Regions from separate parts of the Exiguobacterium sp. NPDC077395 genome, predicted to be linked through region 3. Evidence: riboswitches for the same ligand, from Rfam matches in the RefSeq annotation. Region 3 holds a riboswitch; each other region holds the start of a gene.

Region 1 (7,216 bases), 1.6 Mb from region 3:
ACCGGACAAAGACAAGAAGCCGAAGACGGTCGAAGTCGTGATTCGTACGGTTGACGCACGTGGTGAGATTGAGGTGCTTCGTGATCAAATCACAGAGACGACAACGTATTCGTATACGCTCGTCATTGCCCCTGACGAAGTCGGGACGGCGACGATTGAAGTCGATGGTGAGATTGTCCGAACAGATTCAGTCACATATGCACAAGCTGAAGAGGCACAATAAAGAGGTGACGGTGTCGTCACCTCTTTTTTAAAGGAGGTAGTCATAATGAAAGGAACAATCATTCGCCTTCAAGGCGGGTTTTACGATGTGATGACCGAGACGAATCAAGAGATTCGTTGTCGGGCCAGAGGAAACTTTCGAAAGCGCAACATCTCACCGGTCGTCGGCGATGATGTGGTGATTCAAGATCAAGAAGATGGGACCGGCTATATTTTAGAGGTGGAAGAGCGTCAAAACCACCTCGTTCGCCCGCCGATTGCCAATATCGATCAGGCGTTCCTCCTCTTTTCAGTAAAAGAACCGGCGTTTTCGTATCATTTGCTCGACCGTTTCCTCGTCCTCATCGAGTCAAAGCAAATTCATCCAATCATCGTCTTGACGAAGATGGACTTGCTCGATGAACATGAAGTCGAGCCGATACAAGAAGCGATTGCACGTTATCGCGCCATCGGGTATGACGTGATTGAGACATCGACGGAGCATGCTCACGGAGTCGATGAAGTGCGCGGTCTTTTCAAAGAGAAGACGAGTGTCTTCGCCGGCCAGACCGGTGTCGGAAAAAGTTCGTTACTTAACGCCGTCGCGCCAGAGCTCGAGTTGGCGACAGGGGAAATCTCTAAATCACTCGGTCGAGGAAAGCATACGACGCGTCACGTGACGTTAATTCAATTAGCGGACGGTCTTGTTGCCGACACACCTGGATTTTCAAGCTTGGAGTTTCCTCAAGAACTTGAGGCAGACGAACTCAGATGGTGCTTCCCTGATTTCGTGGAACGCCATGACGATTGTAAGTTCCGCGGATGTGCTCACCTGAATGAACCGGGATGTGCCATCAAACAAGCCGTTGAAAATGGTGAAATCGCTTCAACACGATACGAGAATTATGTTACCTTTATGGAGGAGTTAAACGATCGAAAACGGAGGTATTGACAGATGATTAAAATTGCACCATCTATTTTAGCGGCCGACTTTGCCAATTTGGAGGCGGAAGTGAAAGCTGTCCAAGAAGCGGGAGCGGACTATATCCATTTTGACGTCATGGACGGACAGTTCGTGCCGAACATCTCGATTGGTCTACCGGTCCTCGCAAGCTTGCGTAAAAAATCAGACATGGTCCTCGATGTGCATTTGATGATTGACCAACCGGAACGCTATGTCGAAGACTTCGTGAAAGCGGGAGCAGACATCGTGACCGTTCACGTGGAAGCGACGAACCATTTGCATCGCGTCTTGCAACAAATCAAAGCGGCTGGCGCAAAATGCGGAGTTGTCTTGAACCCGCATACACCGCTCTCGACGATTGAGCACGTGCTTGCGGACGTCGACATGGTATTGCTCATGACCGTCAACCCAGGGTTCGGGGGACAAGCCTTCATCGAATCGGTCGTACCGAAAATTTCAGCACTCAGCCAACTTCGCCAAGACCGTCAGCTTGATTTTGAGATTGAAATCGATGGTGGTGTCAACGCGGAAACGGCAAAACGTTGCATCGATGCAGGGGCTGATGTCCTTGTTGCGGGATCAGCCATCTACAATCAACCTGATTATAAAGCAGCCATCGATAGCATTCGTGGCGCATCTCGTGTATAATCAACGATAGAACAACAAGATAGAGTCGCAAGGGGTGTCACATCATGTGGCTGAGAGGCATACGCTAACCCTTTGAACCTGTTCCGTTCACACGGACGTAGGGATGTGGCGAAAATGCACGTTGCGAATCCAAGCAGCATGGCGTTTACGTCATGCTGCTTTTTGTCGTTCAACAAAATAAAGGAGGAAGAAAGATGAAATCACGTTTCAAATTACAAGCGCTCATTGAAATTTCATTGTTTGCGGCGCTAGGGCTCATTTTTGATTTGCTCATTCCATATCGCTTGCCACAAGGAGGGTCAATCAGTTTAGCGATGCTCCCAATCTTTGTGATGGCATTCCGTCACGGACTAAAAGGTGGTCTCGCGACAGGTGCCCTCGTTGGGACACTCCAACTCTTGTTCGGTGCCTATATTTTCACGCCCGTACAATTCTTGCTCGATTATACGGTCGCCTATGGCCTTGTCGGTATGGCCGGAGTGTTCGCGGGGCGTGTGAAACATGCTGCGAGTCAAGGCGCGACGAAGACGCTTGCCACTTATTTAGTACTCGGGGCGCTCCTTGGGTCGATGTTACGATACGCGGCACACGTCATCTCGGGAATTGTCTTTTTTGCTGAATATGCAGAAGGTCCGGTCGTCGCCTATTCACTCGGCTATAATGCTACGTACATGGCACCATCCTTCGTCATCTCAGCCATCGTGTTAGTGCTCCTCTTCACGACAGCACCACGTTTCACACGTGTGGCGACACGGGATCTCCGTCAATGAATATATTGATCGTCGCGGCGAGTCCGGAACCCATTCCAGACTTACCGCGTGATGCCGATTTTGTCATCGGAGTTGATGGCGGATATCAAAGGTTATTAGATGAAGGGATCATGCCAGACGTCGTGGTCGGTGACTTTGATTCGTTCAAAGGATTGCCGCCTGATGAGGCGCTACGCTATCCTTCGGAGAAAGACGTGACGGACTTAGAGATTGCACTAGCGTTCGCGAGAGAACGCGGGGCGACACGGATGGATGTATATGGTGGCTTAGGCGGACGCATCGATATGACGTTTGCGAACGTCGGCTTACTTGAAGCGTATCCGGAGATGGTTCTTCACGGAGAAGGTCAAACGGTTTATCTCGTGAGAACAGGTAACGAGGTGATCATGAAACGAGACGGGTACTATCTTTCCTTCATGCCTTGGAAGACGGCCACGATCTCGATTGAAGGTGTCAAATATCCACTCGACCATCATGAGGTCAAGAGTGGGGAGGCATTGACGATTTCGAATGAATGGACCGAAGCGTCTGCCCGATTGACGGTCCATCAAGGAATGGTTCTTGTCATGATCATCAAAAAATAAGCAAAAAAAAAATCCCATCGGCGAATGCCGCTGGGATTTATTCGTTCGTGTATAAGTATTATACGCGTTCAACGAGACCTGATTTAAGTGCGCGAGCTGAAACCCAAACGCGTTTCGGTTTACCGTCAACGAGAATACGAACTTTTTGTACGTTTACACCCCAAGTACGTTTTGTCTTGTTGAGTGCGTGCGAACGGTTGTTACCTGATTTAGGTGATTTACCTGTTACGTAGCATTTACGTGCCATGCGTTTCCCCTCCTTTTTTATGTGGGTTCGTCCTAATAGACACTCGTTTATATTAGCACGGCTTTTTTCCCGATGCAACTAGAAAATCGTACCATGACAAGAAAAAAACTTGACATTACTCTCAAGGATTTGAATAATGAATGAGGTTATCGCGTTAATTGACCGAGTTTCTGGAGCAGGTTCTTTTAATAACTAGGTACTTATTGTAGAATGTACATTAGGAATCATTCCGAATAAAGGAGGCTACTCCATATGGCAATTGAAATGAAGACAACATATGGCAATATTGACATCACAAGTGACGTCATCGCGACACTCGCAGGTGGTGCGGCGATGGAATGCTTCGGTGTGGTCGGCATGGCTTCACAAGCACAATTAAAAGACGGCATTGCTGAATTGTTAAAACGTGAAAATTACGCGCGTGGTGTCGTCGTACGTCAAGAAGACGAAGACGTACATATCGACATGCACATCATTGTAAGCTACGGAACGAAAGTATCTGAAGTTGCATACAACGTGCAGAGCCGAGTGAAGTATACGCTCGGAGAAACTTTAGGATTAAACGTTTCGTCGGTAAATATATTCGTTCAAGGCGTTCGTCTGACGAATGACTGACGAAAACGGAGGAGGATTTGGTGTGGGTTTAAAACGTTTAGATGGATTGGCGCTCTCAAACATGATCGCGAACGGAGCGGCCAACTTGAGCCAAAACGCGGATTATGTAGATTCGCTTAACGTCTTCCCGGTTCCAGACGGAGATACGGGAACGAACATGAACTTGACGATGACATCGGGTGCGAAAGAAGTAGCAGCGATGAACTCATCAGATATCGCAGAGGTGTCATCAAAGTTTGCTCGTGGACTACTGATGGGAGCACGTGGAAACTCAGGCGTTATTTTAAGTCAGTTGTTCCGTGGATTCGGTAAAGCAGTTGAAGGCAAAGCGGAATTGACAACGGTTGATTTTGCAGAGGCGCTCAAGCGCGGTGTCGACACGGCATACAAGGCGGTTATGAAACCGGTTGAAGGAACGATTTTGACGGTTGCTCGTGAAGCGGCCGACGAAGCGCTCCTTGCGTCAGAGTCGACAAGTGATTTCACTGAATTTATGAAACGTGTCATCGTAGAAGCGAAAGCATCGTTAGACCGTACACCGGACTTGTTGCCGGTATTAAAAGAAGTCGGCGTCGTCGACTCAGGCGGTCAAGGTCTTCTCGTCATCTACGAAGGATTCCTTGCAAGCCTTGAAGGGAAAGAACTCGAGAAACCACATGCGCCTGTCATGGATGCGTTGATCGAGGCAGAGCATCATGCTCATGCGGCACAAGGATTCATGTCAACAGAAGACATCGAATTCGGCTACTGTACGGAGATCATGGTTCGTTTCCAAGACGATAAGTTAAAGGATACGCCGTTCAATGAAGACGCATTCCGTAACGAATTGTCAGAACTAGGAGATTCTCTCCTTGTCGTCGCGGACGAAGAACTCTTAAAAGTTCACGTTCACGTCGAGACTCCAGGTGAGGTCATCACGAAAGGTCAGCGTTTCGGTGAACTCGTTGCAGTCAAAATCGAGAACATGCGTCAACAGCACTCGACAATTCTCGAAGAAGAACACGGCGCAAATCAGCACGGTGTTCAACAAGCCGAGAAGCCAAAAGCACCATTTGCAATCGTAACGGTGGCAATGGGTGAAGGCGTCAGTGAATTGTTCCGTTCGCTTGGAGCGGCACATGTCATCGAAGGTGGTCAGACGATGAACCCATCGACAGAAGATATCGTTAAGGCGATTGAATCTGCACATGCGGAACATGTCTTTATCTTCCCGAACAACTCGAACATCATCATGGCTGCTGAGCAAGCGGCATCTGTCGCACCATGCGGCGTCTCTGTCATCCCGACGAAGACGGTCCCACAAGGTCTTGCGGCGGCAATCGCCTTCAACCCAGAGGCGGATGTCGAGATGAACGAGCAAGCGATGAAAGCGGCTGCCGCGACTGTGAAGTCTGGTCAGGTCACTTACGCTGTTCGTGATACGAGCATCGATGGTGTGGAAATCAAGAAAGACGAGCATATGGCGATTGCGGAGAAGAAAATTGTTTCTTCATCGACGTCAAGCCTCGAAGCGGCTAAGAAGTTGGTCGATGCACTCGTCGAAGCAGACGATGAAATCATCACGATCTTAACAGGTGAAGGTTCATCTGAATCAGACGTGGAAGCGTTGACGTCATATATCGAATCTGTAAATGATGAGATTGAGATTGAAGTTCACGACGGCAAACAACCGCTTTACTCTTATATTTTTAGTGTAGAATAAGCTGTTTCAAATCCCTACCTTCTGTATAATGAAGGTAGGGATTTTTGAAAGGGGGAAAATGAAGTGAAATATCGTAGTGTGTTTGACATTATTGGTCCTGTCATGGTCGGGCCGTCGAGTTCGCATACGGCCGGTGCCGCACGCATCGGGCTGATGGCAGGGAAGTTATTCGGGAGAACACCACGCACCGCACGCATCACGTTTTACGGATCGTTTGCGGACACGTATCGGGGTCACGGTACGGATGTCGCGATTGTCGGTGGAATCATGGGATTTGATACGTTTGACTTGCGGATTCCACAGGCTTTAGACATCGCCCGCGAAAAAGGAATCGAGGTCATCTTTGAGACGAGTGACTTGTTGACGGATCATCCGAATACAGCGCGTGTCTTGCTCGAAGATGAGTTCGGGACATTTGAAATCGTCGGGATTTCAATCGGTGGGGGAACGATTGAGATTACGGAACTGAATGGGTTCCCGTTGAAATTGACAGGTGGGGGACCTGCGCTTGTCGTCTTGCATCATGACCGATTCGGTGCCATCGCTGCAGTGACTGGCGTTTTGGCAAACCATCAATTGAACATCGGGCATATGGAAGTGAGTCGTCACGAAAAAGGAATGCAAGCGTTGATGGCGATTGAGATTGATGAAACGATTCCTGCTGAAGTGATCGCAGAACTGGAACGGTTACCGCAAATCGAACGGATAGCTATTTTTGGGGAATAAGGAGAATGTGAGATGTTTAAATCAGTAGAAGAGTTAGTGACGATTGCCACAGAACGAGGCATCCCGATTTCTGAAGTCATGATCGAACAAGAGATGCACGTCAGACGCTCGAGCCGGGAGGACATCGTCGGGATGATGGACCGTAATCTCGAGGTCATGGAAGAAGCGGTTGAACGCGCCCTTCAAGGTGTCACATCGGTGACGGGATTGACGGGGAACGATGCCGTACTCATGCAAGAGTATATCCAATCAGGCAAATCACTGGCTGGAGACCTCATTTTAGATGCCGTGTCAAAAGCCATCGGGACGAACGAAGTAAATGCGGCGATGGGACGGATTTGTGCGACACCGACTGCGGGGAGTGCAGGCGTCGTACCTGGAACGTTATTCGCTGTGAAAGATCGTCTCGAGATGGACCGCGATGCGATGATTCGCTACTTGTTCACGTCAGGCGCTTTCGGTTTCGTGGTGGCGAACAACGCCTCGATCTCGGGAGCGGCAGGTGGTTGTCAGGCAGAGGTCGGTTCAGCGACCGGAATGGCTGCAGCCGCCATCGTCGAAGCAGCCGGCGGGACACCGGATCAGTCGGCGACAGCGTTCGCAATCGCCCTTAAGAACATGCTCGGTCTCGTCTGTGACCCGGTGGCAGGGCTCGTTGAAGTCCCATGTGTGAAACGAAACGCCATGGGTGGTGCCAATGCCATTGTCGCGGCGGACATGGCCCTCGCGGGAATCACATCACGCATTCCTTGTGACGAA
Region 2 (7,216 bases), 1.2 Mb from region 3:
GACTGACCGGTTTCATCATTGTACTCGTGCTTTTGCTCGGGGCAATTGGCTGGCTCGGTCAACATGATAAAGTAAACAATGGATTGTATCGAACCTATTATGGCGAGCACGGTGTACCGAACGCTAATCTCTCTGTGTATCAGGACGCCGCGGAGGCATATGACGTAGATTGGCGTCTGCTTGCTGCTGTACATCGCGTCGAGACGATCTTCTCACACAGTTCTTCGATGCGCTCCTCTGTTGGCGCAATCGGACCATTTCAATTTATGCCTCGCACTTGGCTAGGTTGGGAATATGATACGGATGATCAAAAAGGCGATGTTCCAGAAGACGAAGTCGATCTGACAGATCTGGCTTTAATCGATCAATACGGAGGTCTCGGGCGTGACGGAAATGGCGATGGCAAGGCAGACCCGCATAGTCTTGTTGATTCTGCCCATACGGCGGCGTATTATTTAAGTGAACACGGCGGGAAAAAGACGGATTCAGTCACATCGATACGGAACGCCATCTTCGAGTACAATCGAAGTGAGCAGTATGTCACTGATGTCATGACATACTATGAGAATTATGAATCAAGTGTGACGGTCATCCCGGATGAACGGAACACCTTCAGCCAACATGTCGCCTATTATACGATTCGATACGTCGAGTGGTTTAAGACACTCGGCTGATGCTTACATGAAAAAGTGAGGAATGGAAATGAATACGCATATAGAAGAAGTAACCATCCGCGTAAAATCGATTTTCAACGAAGACAAAACGAAACGTTATTTGCGAACGTATGAGTTTACGGATGTCGAGGATGGAGTGATTTGTGCCGTCATCATCTATTCACCGCGCATGAGCGATGCCTTTTTATCAGGTACGACAACGCAACGTGCTTATATGTTGATGCAAAATCATTTGTCGCAACCGATTCGAGAGATGCGTGTCATCAGTCTCGTGCCAACACTTGCCATCAATGATAATCTTCCCTACGTGGAATCGCAGCTCGACGAGACGAATTATCACTATGTCGAAGAGACGTTACAAGAGGTGGAGGCGAGCGGCGGGATGATCATCGTCGGTTGGGGCTCGCCTGGTCGATTGATGCACCATGCGACATCCTATAAATCGCTCTTTGCCGATTACGAGTCGAATATGTACTGTATCGGTACGACCGCTAAAGGTGAACCGCAACAAATTCGTATGGCCAACGAGAACACGGTACTCGAGGCGTTCAACAATGAATCGGTAAAACCAAAGTTTCGGATTGTGAAGGAAACGAAAAAGGAAGATGACTCCATGTGAGTCACCTTCCTTTTTTATATGCCCGCCCAGATGGCGATTCCAAATAACGTGAGTAATACACCTGACCAAACAAAATCACTTGATTTGACCTCAACCTTGTCATAAATCGTTCGTTTTCCACTCGTGAACCCTCTCGCTTCCATCGAAAAGGCGATGCGTTCTGCCCGTCGGATCGAACCTGCCAGGAGTGGCAACAGTAATTTTGGAACGTGCCGTAGGCGTCCCCATTTCGTGTTGAGCGAAATTTCTCGCAACTGATGTGCATATTGAAGTTGCTGTAGCTCACGCTGCAACAAAGGGATGAAGCGGAACCCGACAAGGGCACTATAGGCGATTGTTGGCGATAACTTCGCCTGTTGCATCAAACTCATAACGAATCGCTTTGAATCTGTTGTCATCATGAAAAGAAGGGAGAGGACCGTGAACGCCAGGACGCGAAGACTAAGGGCAACGGCGACACGTCTCTCTTCGATTGTGATGTCCTGACCGAGTATGGTCATCCACGTCTCTCCCTCAAGATTTTTCCCAAACACGAGCGTCGTCCAAAACGTGCCGAGCGCCGTGATGAGAAATGGGATTAAGAACAGCCCCCATCTTTTCCACGATACGTCTGTCGCCACCAGCTGAATCAGTAGCGTACCGACAATGATGACAAGCGGGGTCCATGGGTTGTAAAACAGTGCCAGACCGAACATGATGAGCGTTAATGTCACAAACTTAACCGTCGGATTCATGTCATGGAGTGACATCGTTCTCCCCTCCCTTGCAATCGATAATCAAGGAGCATCTCTGTGTTCTGCCATAGTTCATCCCCGAACGGTCCCGAAAGTTCCCCATCCTTCATCAAATAGAACGTATTGGCGATATTGACGAACGATAGGTCATGGGTTACGAACAGGATGGTCTGCCCTTGTTCCGCATGCCGCTTCATCAGCGCCTCGAGTGCATGGAGTGACGCTTCGTCCTGACCTGCAGTCGGTTCATCGAATGCAAGCAATTGCTTATTCGATAGCGACTGGATTCCAACTGCGAGCCTCCGTTTTTGACCATGGCTAAGGGATAACGGATGGAGGAATCTCTGATTATGAAGCTCCATGTCAGATAACACGGTCTCAATTGATGTTTCGTGACCAAACTGCAACTCTTGCTCAACGGAGTTCATAAAAAATAGATGTTCTGGTGATTGTGGCACGAGCCCGACCCGATGATCGTGTTCGGTTAAGCTTCTCAAAAATGTCGACTTCCCGCTCCCATTCGGTCCGAGAACGGCAATCACTTCTCCTGACCTGACATGAAGTAACGTTTCCTTAAGCTGAAACGAATCACGTCTGACCTCTTTAACCTTGTAGCGTTGAATAGCTGAGAGTGACGCGTTCGACTTCACGAATGCAAAATCCTCGACCGGACGGAATGATTCATGCCTAACGATACACCCTCGCTCTAACTCAATATGCCAGTCAAAGTAATCTCCCCATAGATGAGGACGATGCTCGACGACAATGACATTCAGATCTTTCATTTTGTCGAGCCATTTTACAAATTCTTGCGCGGTCACTGGGTCTAGATGCGTCAACGGTTCATCGAGCAGTAGCCACTGAGGCCTTCCGACTAAAGCGCAAGCGACAGCGATCCGCTGTTTCTGTCCGCCTGACAACGAATCAATTTTGCGGTTTCGATAATCACTCAACTGTAACGATTCGAGGATTTCCGTCACGCGTTGTTCGATGTCTGAGACAGGTGTCGACAAGTTCTCAAGTGTGAAAATCAGTTCTTCTTCCACCCGCTCCATGACAAATTGCGTATCCGGGTCTTGAAACACCGTTGCGACCTGCTGATTGATCTCGCCAGGTGCATAGTCGTCGTATGATCGTCCAAGTAGTTCGAGTCTACCATCAAGGATTCCGTCACAATTCTCCGGATAGAGACGGTTGAATAGCGCGAGAAGCGTCGATTTCCCGCTTCCGCTCGCCCCACTAAGAATCGTACGACCTTGACGGATTGAAACGGTCACGTCTTCAAGAATCGCCTCAGAACTCTCTGGGAATCGAAAATGAAGTGACTCTGTCTCAACCATGGACGTTCCCACTTCGTGAAATCGCATAACCGCGAAGTGATCCTGTCTTCAGCAATAGGTCACTGAGCAACTTCCCACCGATTCCAGCGATGACCATCCCACTGACGGCTCTCAGCCCGAACATCGTCGCCACATAGCCTGGCTCTAACATCGCGAACCCACTCATGAAATATGTATAGACGAAACTCGTGACAGCCGACCCAAATCCGGCCAGCATAAGAACCCATGGCTCATAACGTCTATAGCCCGTCATCGCAAAGACGGCTTCTGCCCCTAGACCTTGAACGATGCCGACCAAGATGATGCGTGGCCCAATGGCATTCCCAATCAACATCTCAATCGTTGCGGCCATCACTTCTGAGATGAATGCCGCCCCCGGTTTTCGAATGATGTATGCGGAAATAATCGATACGATAAACCAGATGCCAAAGATCCACTCGTAGGCGATGGGACCGATCAACCCTGCCCACAAGTTACCGATATGAACGAACAATAAATAGACGACCGCGAAGACAACAGATAGTACGGAGACAAGGACGACTTCTTTCAATTTCCACGATTTAAGCATGTCGCCCTCCATGTGACGGACTATTTACGCTGAACGTCACCGTCATGACAACGTGTCGGTTCTTTTCGCGCGTCCGCTTAAAGGCCGCCTCGTAGTATGAGAACACGTCATCTAAGTTCCCATGGATGCCTGATGCATAATGCATCGACTCGTTATAGACACCAGCCTGTTTTGCTTGTTCGATTTCCTCATAGATAAGCTCCATGTAATCGTCAGCACCCATCGGATAGAGTGCGAACTGCGATGACACATACTGGTCTCTTGATGCACCGTTTAATGGTTCGCTCGGAGCCTTGAGCATCTCATCTCCCGCCGAATCCCCTGGACAACCGACAGAGAACGTTCCGCTCATTGAGACATGCTTCCCTTCTTCCGAAGCAAGACTCAAGACCGTTCGAGCGACGTCAAACACATGCTCGACTCGTCCACGGATGACCGTCGACACGTCATCCGTATGTCTCCACACACCTGACAGATCCGTTCGTTTTAGTGCACCTTTGATTGTCCCGACAAAATCGTCTGTCATCGGGCTTAGTGTGAATCGAAACCCGACAATCGGACTCGTACCACATGATTCATTCATTCTATTTCCCCCTCTAAATGTGTTTGCATAAAAAAAGCCGCATTCATGAGAATGCAGCAACAAAATCTATACAAACTTGCATAGAGAAAGTGCCGCACTTCCTCACGCCAGTATTATCTGGATCGAGTTATAAGGGATCGGAGCCGTGCTCTCATCTCAGCCGAAGCACCCCTAGTGCAGTCTTAGATATGCGGTTACTTATGCAGTCACAGTATAGCGATGTTTTAATCTTTTGTAAACGGTCAATCTGAATATGTGACGTATTGACCCGTACCAGGGAGCGGGTCATGGAGCGTGTCCCACGATGTTTCCATCTCCTCATCCGTCAACAAGCAAGCGTCAAGTGAACGCTCTACAGTCTCCCGGTCCATTCGTTGACCGATGAGGACCAATTCGTTCTGTCGGTCTCCGTACGGTTCGATGTAGTCTTCGCGCAGTTCCGGTTCGGTTGCAAACATAGCCTCTCGTTCGCTCTCCGGAAGTGTCGCTAACCAACGCCCCGCATGTTCGAGCGTTGATGCATACCCAGCTTGTGAAAACAGACAAGCAAGGTCGTTTCGTGTCGCAATCCATAAGAAACCTTTGGCACGAACGATTTCTTCAGGGTAATGTTCCATCCAATTCATCAAACGCTCAGGATGGAACGGTCGGCGCCGACGGTAAACGAACGAACTGATGCCATACTCTTCTGTTTCCGGCGTATGTTCTTCCGACTCGAGTTCTTGAATCCAACCTGCAGCGCGCATCGCTTGGTCAAAATCGAACAACTGGACGTCTAGTAAGTCGTCTAACGCCACATTCGAGTAAGTCGACGTCAACAACCTAGCACTCGGGTTGAGCGTTCCCAGTAAGCCCTTCATCTCCTGCAGTTCTTCTTCAGATACCCGGTCCGCCTTGTTCAATACGATGATGTCCGCAAACTCGACTTGGTCGACGAGTAGGTCGACGACTTCACGCACGTCACCTGTATCGACGGCTTGTTGACGTTCCATGAGCGATTCACCGGAATTGAAATCTTTGAAGAAGCGGTACGCATCGACTACGGTGACCATCGCATCGATATAGACATGACTCGACAAATCGATCCCGAGCGCATCGTCGGCATACGTGAATGTCTGCGCAACGGGAATCGGCTCTGAAATCCCAGAAGACTCGATAATGATGCCATCGAGCTCGCGATCTTTCGTTAATTCATAGACAGCTGTCAACAAATCTTCTCGAAGCGTGCAACAGATGCATCCGTTCGAGAGCTCGACTAGCTTTTCATCCGTCCGGGAGAATCCTCCTTGCTCGATCAACTTTTCATCGATATTCAGTTCACTCATATCGTTCACGATGACCGCATATTTTTTGTGATCTCGGTTATGTAAGATGTGATTAAGCAGTGTCGTCTTGCCGCTACCAAGATACCCCGAGAGTACCGTAATTGGAATTCGTTTCATGATATATCCTCCATTTAAATCGTAATGATTACTTTTTATATAATGGAATGGGAACATCTTTTTGTCAACAAAAAAACACGCCACACGGACGTGTTTTCGAAGAAAGTATAATCATTCTTCCAACGCTCTTCGTTCTGCCTCTGAACGCGGGTAAGTATTCGCCTGCCATTCAGCCCGATAAATCGAGTCGAGTTGAGTCAATCCGACTTCATCCTCATCTTTGTCTGAATCGACGCTCGGCACCTCATCCCACTTCGGGTCGAGGTAAGAATGATCTTCTTCACGTGCTCGATTTTCTTGAATCTTTTGAATCCCCATCTTAACTGCTGCAGCAACTGCCAACCCAATACCTGCTCGAACCAACAGTCGTTTCACCATCGTATTTCCTCCTCAGCGACCGAAACGATACAATGGCATTCCTTTCACTTCTGTGTCGATAATAAATACCGATCCCGCATCCGGATATTCGGAAAGTGCCTCTTCATCCATTCCTTCACGAGCCGTCGTGATGGCTAATCGATTAAGCCCATCCCCGATAAAGGCACATGAAGTGACATTCGGCGCAGGAACATGCACTTCCAATAATTTTTTACCTGTCGATGGGTCCCAACGTGACACTCTTCCACCAGCATAATGTGCAATCCATAGACAGCCTTCAGAATCGGACGTCATCCCGTCAGGAAAACCTTCTTCCTCGGAAAAATCAACGACGACCTCTCCGTTCGAGAGCGTTCCTGACTTCAAATCAAAATCATATTTCCGAATTTTTTCAGTCGGTGTATCGATATGATAAAATACGGAATGGTCAGGCGACCATGTCAACCCGTTCGAAAGTGTCAATTCATCCAAGAGTGTTGTCGTCGTTCCATCTCGATCGACTCGATACAATGTCGCTTCGTTTTCTTCATCCTCAAGATGGAGCGTACCTGCAAAAATGCGACCATATGGATCGGCTTTCCCGTCGTTGAAACGTAATCGACCATCAGGGTCATCCAACTCGACAATCTTATTTAGATCTCGATTAATTTCATCCCATTCATAGATTCCATCCTTCAATCCAAGGACGACACCGTCCGTCACTTTTGGTATGACAAAACCGACCTGTTTTCCGACCTCGAATGAAGAAATCTCGTCTTCTCGCTCGTCATACCACCATAATGTATGACCTTCGATATCTACCCAATAAAAACGCTTTAACTCAGCATCCCAACAAGGACCTTCACCAAGCGTATTTCGTACCCGAATCCACAGCGACG
Region 3 (7,216 bases):
TCGCCAAGCATATATGCCGGAGAGATCCCAAGTACATCAAGAATCGTCGGTGCGATATCGATTTGACCGCCACTCGCCTCCATGACTTCTCCTGTCGTCAATCCAGGCGGTTTGATGAAGAGGGGGACAGCACGGTCGAGTTGAAACGCGTCAACCGTTGAGTCCACTTCTTCAAGGGTAGCCATCTCTTCTCCAGGTGCCGTCAGACCGCTATCGTGGTCACCATACATGACGAGTAGCGTCTCATCCCAGAGCCCATCTTGCTTCAATCGTTCGATGAACTGACCGACTGCTGCATCGACGAAATGAACGGTATGGTAATAGTTTTCGAGAAGCGGGTCCTCAATTTCCGTCAGGTCCAATCGCTTCTCTTCCTCCGGAATGTCGTACGGTGTATGGCTCGTCAATGCGACTAAAAACGCATAAAACGGTTCATCCAACTCTTCCATGAATCCGACGGACGTATTCAAGAATTCCTGGTCGTTGAGTGCCATCCCGATGATGCCTTGGTCGGGGTAGTCTTTGTCGCTAAAGAAATGATTGAACCCGATGTTCTCATAAAAATCATCCCGATTCCAAAAGTCTTTACGGAAGGAGTGCATGGCTGCCGTATCATAGCCGGCCTCGTTTAAGGACTGAGAGAGCGCGCTAAATTGATTTCCCGGGAAACGTGTGTACACCGAACCGGATTTGACAGGGTAGAGTGACGTGTTGACGATGAACTCCGCATCGGATGTCCGCCCCTCATGCGTCTGATGATACACGTTCGGGAAATAGAGCATGTCACGTCGCAATCGATTTAAGTTCGGTGTCAATTCCTGTCCATTGATGCGTTGATCGATGACGGAAGTTTGAAACGATTCGAGTTGTAGGACGATGACGTTCGTATCCGGACTCGGGGCACTTAATTCCTGATAAGAGAGTGCTTGGATTTGAGAACGCTCCTCGTCTGTCAGGGCTTCGTTCCATCCCATGGCACGTTCGACGCCTCGGGCGACATCCATCGCGTGATAGCCCCAAAATCCAAGATGATAGTATTCGCGCATATTCGAGATCGGGTCGTCTGCGATCCATTTTTCCCCGCGCTGATAACTGAGGGTGAGCGGAATCGTGAAGAGAAGAAATCCGAGAGTGAAGCCGGCGAGCGCCAATCGTCTTCCGTTCCGCTTCGCTTCACGGACAGGATGACGTTTCATATAACGCAAAATCAAACCGTAGATGATGAGGTCGATGAAGAAGAATGCATCGATTGGGCGGATGAGCGTCAAGAAGCCACCCCCGACATCTCCCATCTGTCCAATATCGGACAGTAAGGCGACGGATAATAAGTCTTCAAAATAGCGATAGTACCAGACGTCCGAGACGAGTAGGGTACTATGCAGGAACAGAGAAACGTATAAAATCCATCGGCGAATCGGGTAAGACACGGCGAGTGCCCAGCTCGTCAGGAGCAGAATCGTCGCCAAATTGATGAGGAAAAACGAGAAGTCGAACGCCGTCGCGGTCAACCAGCTAAAAAAGAAGAGCTTTGCCAGGGAGAGTGACAAGTAGCTCCAATAATCGAGATATTTGATCATGAACAACACATCCTTTTCATACCCATTCCCGATGAGGTGAGTGAGGGAAACGTGAAGATGTGTCCAACCAAAAAAGAGGCACGGGGCCTCAGTTAATCAGAAACGTATCGCGCAATTCGATGATGGTTCCTTCCGGTGCTTTTAGTTTACTTAAATGACCGTCGACGACGAAGTAGATGTTGCCGCCGTGCTTCGGCAAGAACGTGACGCCGAGCTGTTCGAGTCGAGCGACTTCCACTTCGAGATTATCCACATAGAGGGCGAAATGGACGGGACCGGCCGCATGTTTCGAATAGTCTTGTAACGTTTCATCCGTTTTAGCAGTCTGGAGCTCGATATAAAAATCTCCGAGTTTGAGCCAACTATTGAAGTCACGTGTGTGGAAGTTTGGCGACTCTTGGACGAGTTCAAAACCGAGCGCTTCGTAAAATGACTTCGATGCGGCATAATCTGGTGTTTGGATACAGATATGGTGAATTTGTTTCATTAAGACTTTCCTTTCGTTTGTAGGTCGTTCACGCGATTGCGGTGGAACGGGGAAGTCACATCTTCCGAGATGAGACTGATTGTATGTCCATCCGGGTCTCGTACGTCAAAACAGGACATGCCTCCGAAATCGTGAAGCGGTGTCGCAATCAACCCTGCTTGTTCGAACGATTGATACGCGAACTGGATGTCTTCACAAATGACGTTGAAATAGACATGGGCTTGTCCTGACGCATCTTTGAACGTTGCGGGTTGCGGTGACGAGGTCTGGATCAATCCGAGCTGAGTCGAACCGTCTGGTAGACACAAACCGATGCCCCCTTCCCAGCGACCAATTTCTTGAGCATCAAAATAAGTGGTATACCAGTGCAGAGACTGTTCTACATCTGATACGGGAATGAAGATACTTCCGATTCGGAACATATGATAACCTCCCTTTCTATTTCTAGTGTAGCGAATACATGCTTTCAAAGATACGGGGGAAGAAACTTTTTACGGGAGAAAGCGTATGAAAGAGAGAGAAAATCAATGAGGTGAATGTATGAAAGTAAACGAAATCACGATTCAACCGGTTGATGCAGTCAATCGAGAGGCGGTCATCGCCCTGACAGTGGACGAGAAACAATCTCGATTCATCGAGACGAATGCCGAGTCTCTTCAAGAGATGGAGAAGGATATAAAATTCAATTGGAAAAGCTATGCATTCTATGAAGGCGTGCGACCGGTTGGCTTCATGATGGTCGGAGCAGAAAACCAGACAGAACGTTATGTATGGCTCGATCGTTTCATGATTGATCACAATGAGCAGGGGAAAGGTGTTGGGACGAAGTGTCTACGCATGGCAGTGGAATTTATCCAGACACAATACGATGTGAATGATATCATCCTGAGCCTCCATCAAGAGAATGAAGCTGCGAAACAATTTTATGCGAAGAACGAGTTTGTCGACAGCGGTTTGATTGATGAATGGAACGGCGAAGCAATCTGGGTCTATCACACAAAAACCCGACCGTCATAAGTCGGTCGGATTCCTAAATCAAAATACGTTATTTGAGTGTGCTCGGTCGCAACTGTTTGACACGCGACAAGACGAGCCAACCGAGAAGCGCACCCGTCAAACTAGAGGCAAGGAACGCTGGGACGAAGAAGAAGGCACCGAACGTCGAACCCATCAACAGTTTCGCATACGGGACGGCAATCAACGAGGCGATGACACCGGTTCCAATGATTTCTCCGAGTGCGGCAGCATAGACGCGATTCGTACGAACGAAGAACATACCAGCAAGAAATGCACCAATCATGCCACCGGGGAACGCGAGAAGTGACCCTGTGCCGGTCATGACGCGAATGAGTCCGGTCACGAATGCGACGAGGACGGCTCCGATTGGGCCGACGGTGACTGCGGCAATCACGTTCACCATATGCTGAATCGGATAAGCGCGGGCGACACCTGTGGGAATCGAGATGAACATTGAGCCAACGACGGCGATGGCAACGAGCATCGCCATCCAAGTGAGTTGTTGAATACGCATGAATAGTCTCCTTTCAAAAATAAAAACGCCACGTTTCCAGACGGAAAAATGGCGTGGACATACAGAGACGTATCCCAAGCCACTTCCCTACGCTGGTATGAGCCAGATCAGGTTCGAAGGGTCCGGCACAAATGCCGTCTCAGCCCGAAGGCTCCCCTAGTGGTCGTTTATTGATTTGAGTATAGCATAACTAAAATCGGAAAGAAGGGACGGAATTACCCCTCATTCTTGGCTAACAGGTCCTCATAGTCCTTCTCGTTCCAAAAGAGCGGTGAGATGGACTCGGGACCTTTTAAAATTTCTCCATCTTGATCATATACGATGGCATACCCGCTCTCGACATCGAACACGAACAAGTCGGCAGTGACTTCGGTCACGCCATTCCCGGCGATAATCACATCGTCGATTGGTTCCCGTGCCAGTTCGACACCCGCTTCATCGAGTTCGACGAGAAGGGCTGACGTGTACGCATGGCGGTCATAGACGGATTGAAATTCATCCTGCGTAAGGATGACGTCGGTAGGCGGGGCACTCGTTCCGAATTTTCGATTCTCTATCTCTTCGACATACTGAAGAAAAGACTCCTCTTGCCAAAACAGCGGAGCGACCGATTCGGAACCGTTAATCAACGTCCCGTTCTGACTGTCGAATACCGTGGCATACGTCCCGTCATCGAGTTTGAACGGATAAATATCTGCATATGTGTGCTCAAGCCCGTTTCCGGCAATGATGACGCGTTCAAACGTCTCGCGGAACGGTTTGATGCCTTGTTGTTCGAGCGCAGCGAGGAGCGGTTGTGTTTGTTCATATTGGTCATAGACGTCTTTAAAGTCTTCGCGCGTCCATTCAGTGATGGGTTCATCGGGTGATTCGATCGGGATCGGATTGTCTGCCACCGTATCCGTACAACCTGTGAGTAAAAGTGCACCTAATCCGAATATCGCCCATCGTCTCATGATTTCATCCCCTTAACTGACATTTTCCACCATTTTATCATTCATGAATGAAAAGTAGAACCTGTGCACATTCTCACTCGGGGTGAGGACGTGTCGCGTAGTGATCGAGTGTGCTCTTAAAGTGGAGTGTGTCTTCTTCAGAAATCGTCACGCCTGAGGATGTGCCGTAGCGGACCGCATGATAAACGGACGGGTTCATCGGTAAATCGATGCGTCGGAACCACTCTTGCAGTGTTTCATGAGCACGCAATCGCTTGACTGGTACGAGAGATTGGTTGAATGCGATCAGTGCATCGCGAATCGGGACGTTCGTGAACGCTGTGAGCGTCGAAACGGACGAAGCGTTTTCGTGTTGTAGCGATTCGACAAGCGGGTCTGCGTTTGAATCAACATGATCTCGTGCGCGAACCACACGTCGTTTCCGTTTTAGATAGATATAAAAGGACAGGCAACCGAGCGCAAGCAAAGCGACGAATAACCCGAGATTTCGTCGTGTGGACTCTCCAGAGCCCGTAAATCTCTCAAGAGGTTTTATTTTTCCTTTTCGAGGATCCAATTCAAACGGGTATTCTGCTTTGGATTCACCAATTAAAATTCCATCATCGTCATCTGATAGGAGATCAGTCGGAGGACTGTTATTTTCCTCGACCGGTATGGTTTCCGGATTATAGAGCCATTCGAATACACTCGTCATAACCACCATCATTGTAAAGGTGACGAGAAGTATGGTGGCAATCATGAGAAGAAATTTGTTCGTCCAGCGCAAGAGGATACCTCCTTTTGAATTTTCAGACTATTTGTTGTTTATCTTACCATAAAAAGGTAAAGTTTGATTAAGACAAAAAATGGAGGTCATCATATGGGCATGGAGCAGGTCATCAAACAGTTGAACGAGGTGTATTTAGGCAAAGAGGATGTCGTACGCCTCTGTTGTACCGCGTTACTCGCGGAAGGGCATATTCTCTTAGAAGATGTTCCAGGTACGGGGAAAACATTACTTGCCAAGACGATTGCAGCTAGCTTTGACGGCGCGTTTTCACGGATTCAGTTTACGGCCGACTTATTACCGTCTGACGTGATTGGCGCAGATTATTTCAACATGCAGACACAGACGTTCGACCATCGACAAGGACCGATTTTTGCGAACATCGTCTTGATTGATGAAATCAACCGAGCGGTTCCACGGACGCAGTCCGCCTTGCTCGAGGCGATGGAAGAACGGCAAGTCTCCATCGGGGGAGAGACGTATCCGATGCCGAAACCATTCTTCGTCATCGCAACGCAAAACCCGATTGAATCGGCCGGGACGTTCCCGTTACCGGATGCCCAGCTCGACCGCTTCCTCATTTCGATTCCGGTCGGTTACCCTGATGTCGCGGAAGAGCGGGAGCTCCTCTTACAAGTCATGCGCCAAACACGGAAAACCGTGGAGGCGGTCGCGACGTTAGACAAGTTACGCCGCGCCCAAGATGAAGTGAAGCAAGTATCGATTCAAGATGACGTCCTCGATTATTTACTCGGGCTCGTCCATGCGACACGAGAACACCAATCCGTCGAGGTCGGTGTCAGTCCACGCGGAGCCATCGCGCTCATGCGGGCTTCTCAAAGTTACGCCTATCTCCACAATCGATTGTATGTCATTCCAGAAGATGTGAAAGCCGTGGCACCTTATGTATTGGCCCATCGCCTGACGTTGACGCTTGAAGGAGGTATCAAATCGACGAAACAGGACATCATCCGTTACATCTTAGACACCGTTTCTGTGCCGGTCGAGGGTTGACGATGACGTTCTCGACACATAACGCCCTACAGAAACAATGGATTCCGGTCTACGGATTCGCCGGAGTGATTCTCGTATTTGTCCCGTACATGGAGATTGTCGGGTATGCTCTCTGTTTACTTGCGGGCATCGTCTGGTTCTTTGAACGGACACGGAAACAGTTGGAACGAGCACTTCGTCTTCACATACATACGCACGAGTCTCTTCTGTTCGTCGGGGATGAGACGGAAGTGCAGGTGATGCTAGACGGAAGTGAAACCGTCGAACGACTCGGTCTTCCCGTTCGTGTTCGGATGAAATCCAATACAGCGCTCAGCTTTCCAGACCACGACCGTTCCCCAAATAGTTTAGATATGACGTTACGGACGGATCAGGCCCGTCACGTGCTTCGTGTTCAGGCCGAATTTCGGGGACCGGCTTATATCGAAGAGTGTGTACTCGCTGTGACGCTCCCGTTTCATCTCGGAACGTATTTGCTTGAGTGTCCCATCGAGAAACGGTGGACGGTGCTGCCGTCCCTCACGTTACATCCTCCGGTCGGCACGAAACGATTGGCACTCGGTGACCGTCCTTTGACCGCATCACCTTTACGGAATCCGTTACAGGTTCTAGGGTCGAAGCCTTACGAAGGGGAACCGGTCAAGGAGATTGACTGGGTCGCGACGGCAAAACTTGGTCGGGTCCAGTCCAAAGTCTTTCAAAAGACATCACTCGATACGTTCACGTTCGCAGTCGATTTGAGTGGTCCGTCCGGCTACACATTGCATCACGACTTCGAGTCGATCATCAGCCAAGTCGCGTATGTGACGACCCGACTCTTAAAAGAAGAGTGTAAAGTCGAACTGTTCATCAACCGTTTCAATGGTGAAGGAAAGATGGAGCATA

The links. Region 3 has a riboswitch for thiamine pyrophosphate ahead of thiW (energy coupling factor transporter S component ThiW). Riboswitches for the same ligand answer to the same signal wherever they lie in the genome.
Region 1: another riboswitch for thiamine pyrophosphate. It lies ahead of thiT (energy-coupled thiamine transporter ThiT); the one in region 3 lies ahead of thiW (energy coupling factor transporter S component ThiW).
Region 2: another riboswitch for thiamine pyrophosphate. It lies ahead of ACQKD4_RS06090 (YkoF family thiamine/hydroxymethylpyrimidine-binding protein); the one in region 3 lies ahead of thiW (energy coupling factor transporter S component ThiW).

The regions. Positions count from the first base shown of each region.
Region 1 covers NZ_JBNNHU010000001.1:1,582,229-1,589,444, reverse strand. Annotated here, with positions in the region: gene pknB (Stk1 family PASTA domain-containing Ser/Thr kinase) at 1-223, shown strand, start outside; gene rsgA (ribosome small subunit-dependent GTPase A) at 266-1,153, shown strand; gene rpe (ribulose-phosphate 3-epimerase) at 1,157-1,813, shown strand; TPP riboswitch at 1,834-1,934, shown strand; gene thiT (energy-coupled thiamine transporter ThiT) at 2,008-2,583, shown strand; gene ACQKD4_RS08180 (thiamine diphosphokinase) at 2,580-3,167, shown strand; gene rpmB (50S ribosomal protein L28) at 3,226-3,414, opposite strand; gene ACQKD4_RS08170 (Asp23/Gls24 family envelope stress response protein) at 3,667-4,029, shown strand; gene ACQKD4_RS08165 (DAK2 domain-containing protein) at 4,052-5,731, shown strand; gene sdaAB (L-serine ammonia-lyase, iron-sulfur-dependent subunit beta) at 5,795-6,457, shown strand; gene sdaAA (L-serine ammonia-lyase, iron-sulfur-dependent, subunit alpha) at 6,470-7,216, shown strand, end outside.
Region 2 covers NZ_JBNNHU010000001.1:1,182,933-1,190,148, reverse strand. Annotated here, with positions in the region: gene ACQKD4_RS06115 (lytic transglycosylase domain-containing protein) at 1-674, shown strand, start outside; gene ACQKD4_RS06110 (DUF1643 domain-containing protein) at 703-1,293, shown strand; gene ACQKD4_RS06105 (energy-coupling factor transporter transmembrane component T family protein) at 1,308-2,042, opposite strand; gene ACQKD4_RS06100 (ABC transporter ATP-binding protein) at 2,024-3,367, opposite strand; gene ACQKD4_RS06095 (ECF transporter S component) at 3,360-3,935, opposite strand; gene ACQKD4_RS06090 (YkoF family thiamine/hydroxymethylpyrimidine-binding protein) at 3,928-4,518, opposite strand; TPP riboswitch at 4,601-4,701, opposite strand; gene ACQKD4_RS06085 (GTP-binding protein) at 4,761-5,960, opposite strand; gene ACQKD4_RS06080 (hypothetical protein) at 6,072-6,338, opposite strand; gene ACQKD4_RS06075 (SMP-30/gluconolactonase/LRE family protein) at 6,351-7,216, opposite strand, start outside.
Region 3 covers NZ_JBNNHU010000001.1:17,438-24,653, forward strand. Annotated here, with positions in the region: gene ACQKD4_RS00120 (LTA synthase family protein) at 1-1,577, opposite strand, end outside; gene ACQKD4_RS00125 (VOC family protein) at 1,666-2,064, opposite strand; gene ACQKD4_RS00130 (VOC family protein) at 2,064-2,486, opposite strand; gene ACQKD4_RS00135 (GNAT family N-acetyltransferase) at 2,605-3,081, shown strand; gene thiW (energy coupling factor transporter S component ThiW) at 3,110-3,595, opposite strand; TPP riboswitch at 3,663-3,763, opposite strand; gene ACQKD4_RS00145 (hypothetical protein) at 3,811-4,551, opposite strand; gene ACQKD4_RS00150 (hypothetical protein) at 4,625-5,317, opposite strand; gene ACQKD4_RS00155 (AAA family ATPase) at 5,411-6,331, shown strand; gene ACQKD4_RS00160 (DUF58 domain-containing protein) at 6,334-7,216, shown strand, end outside.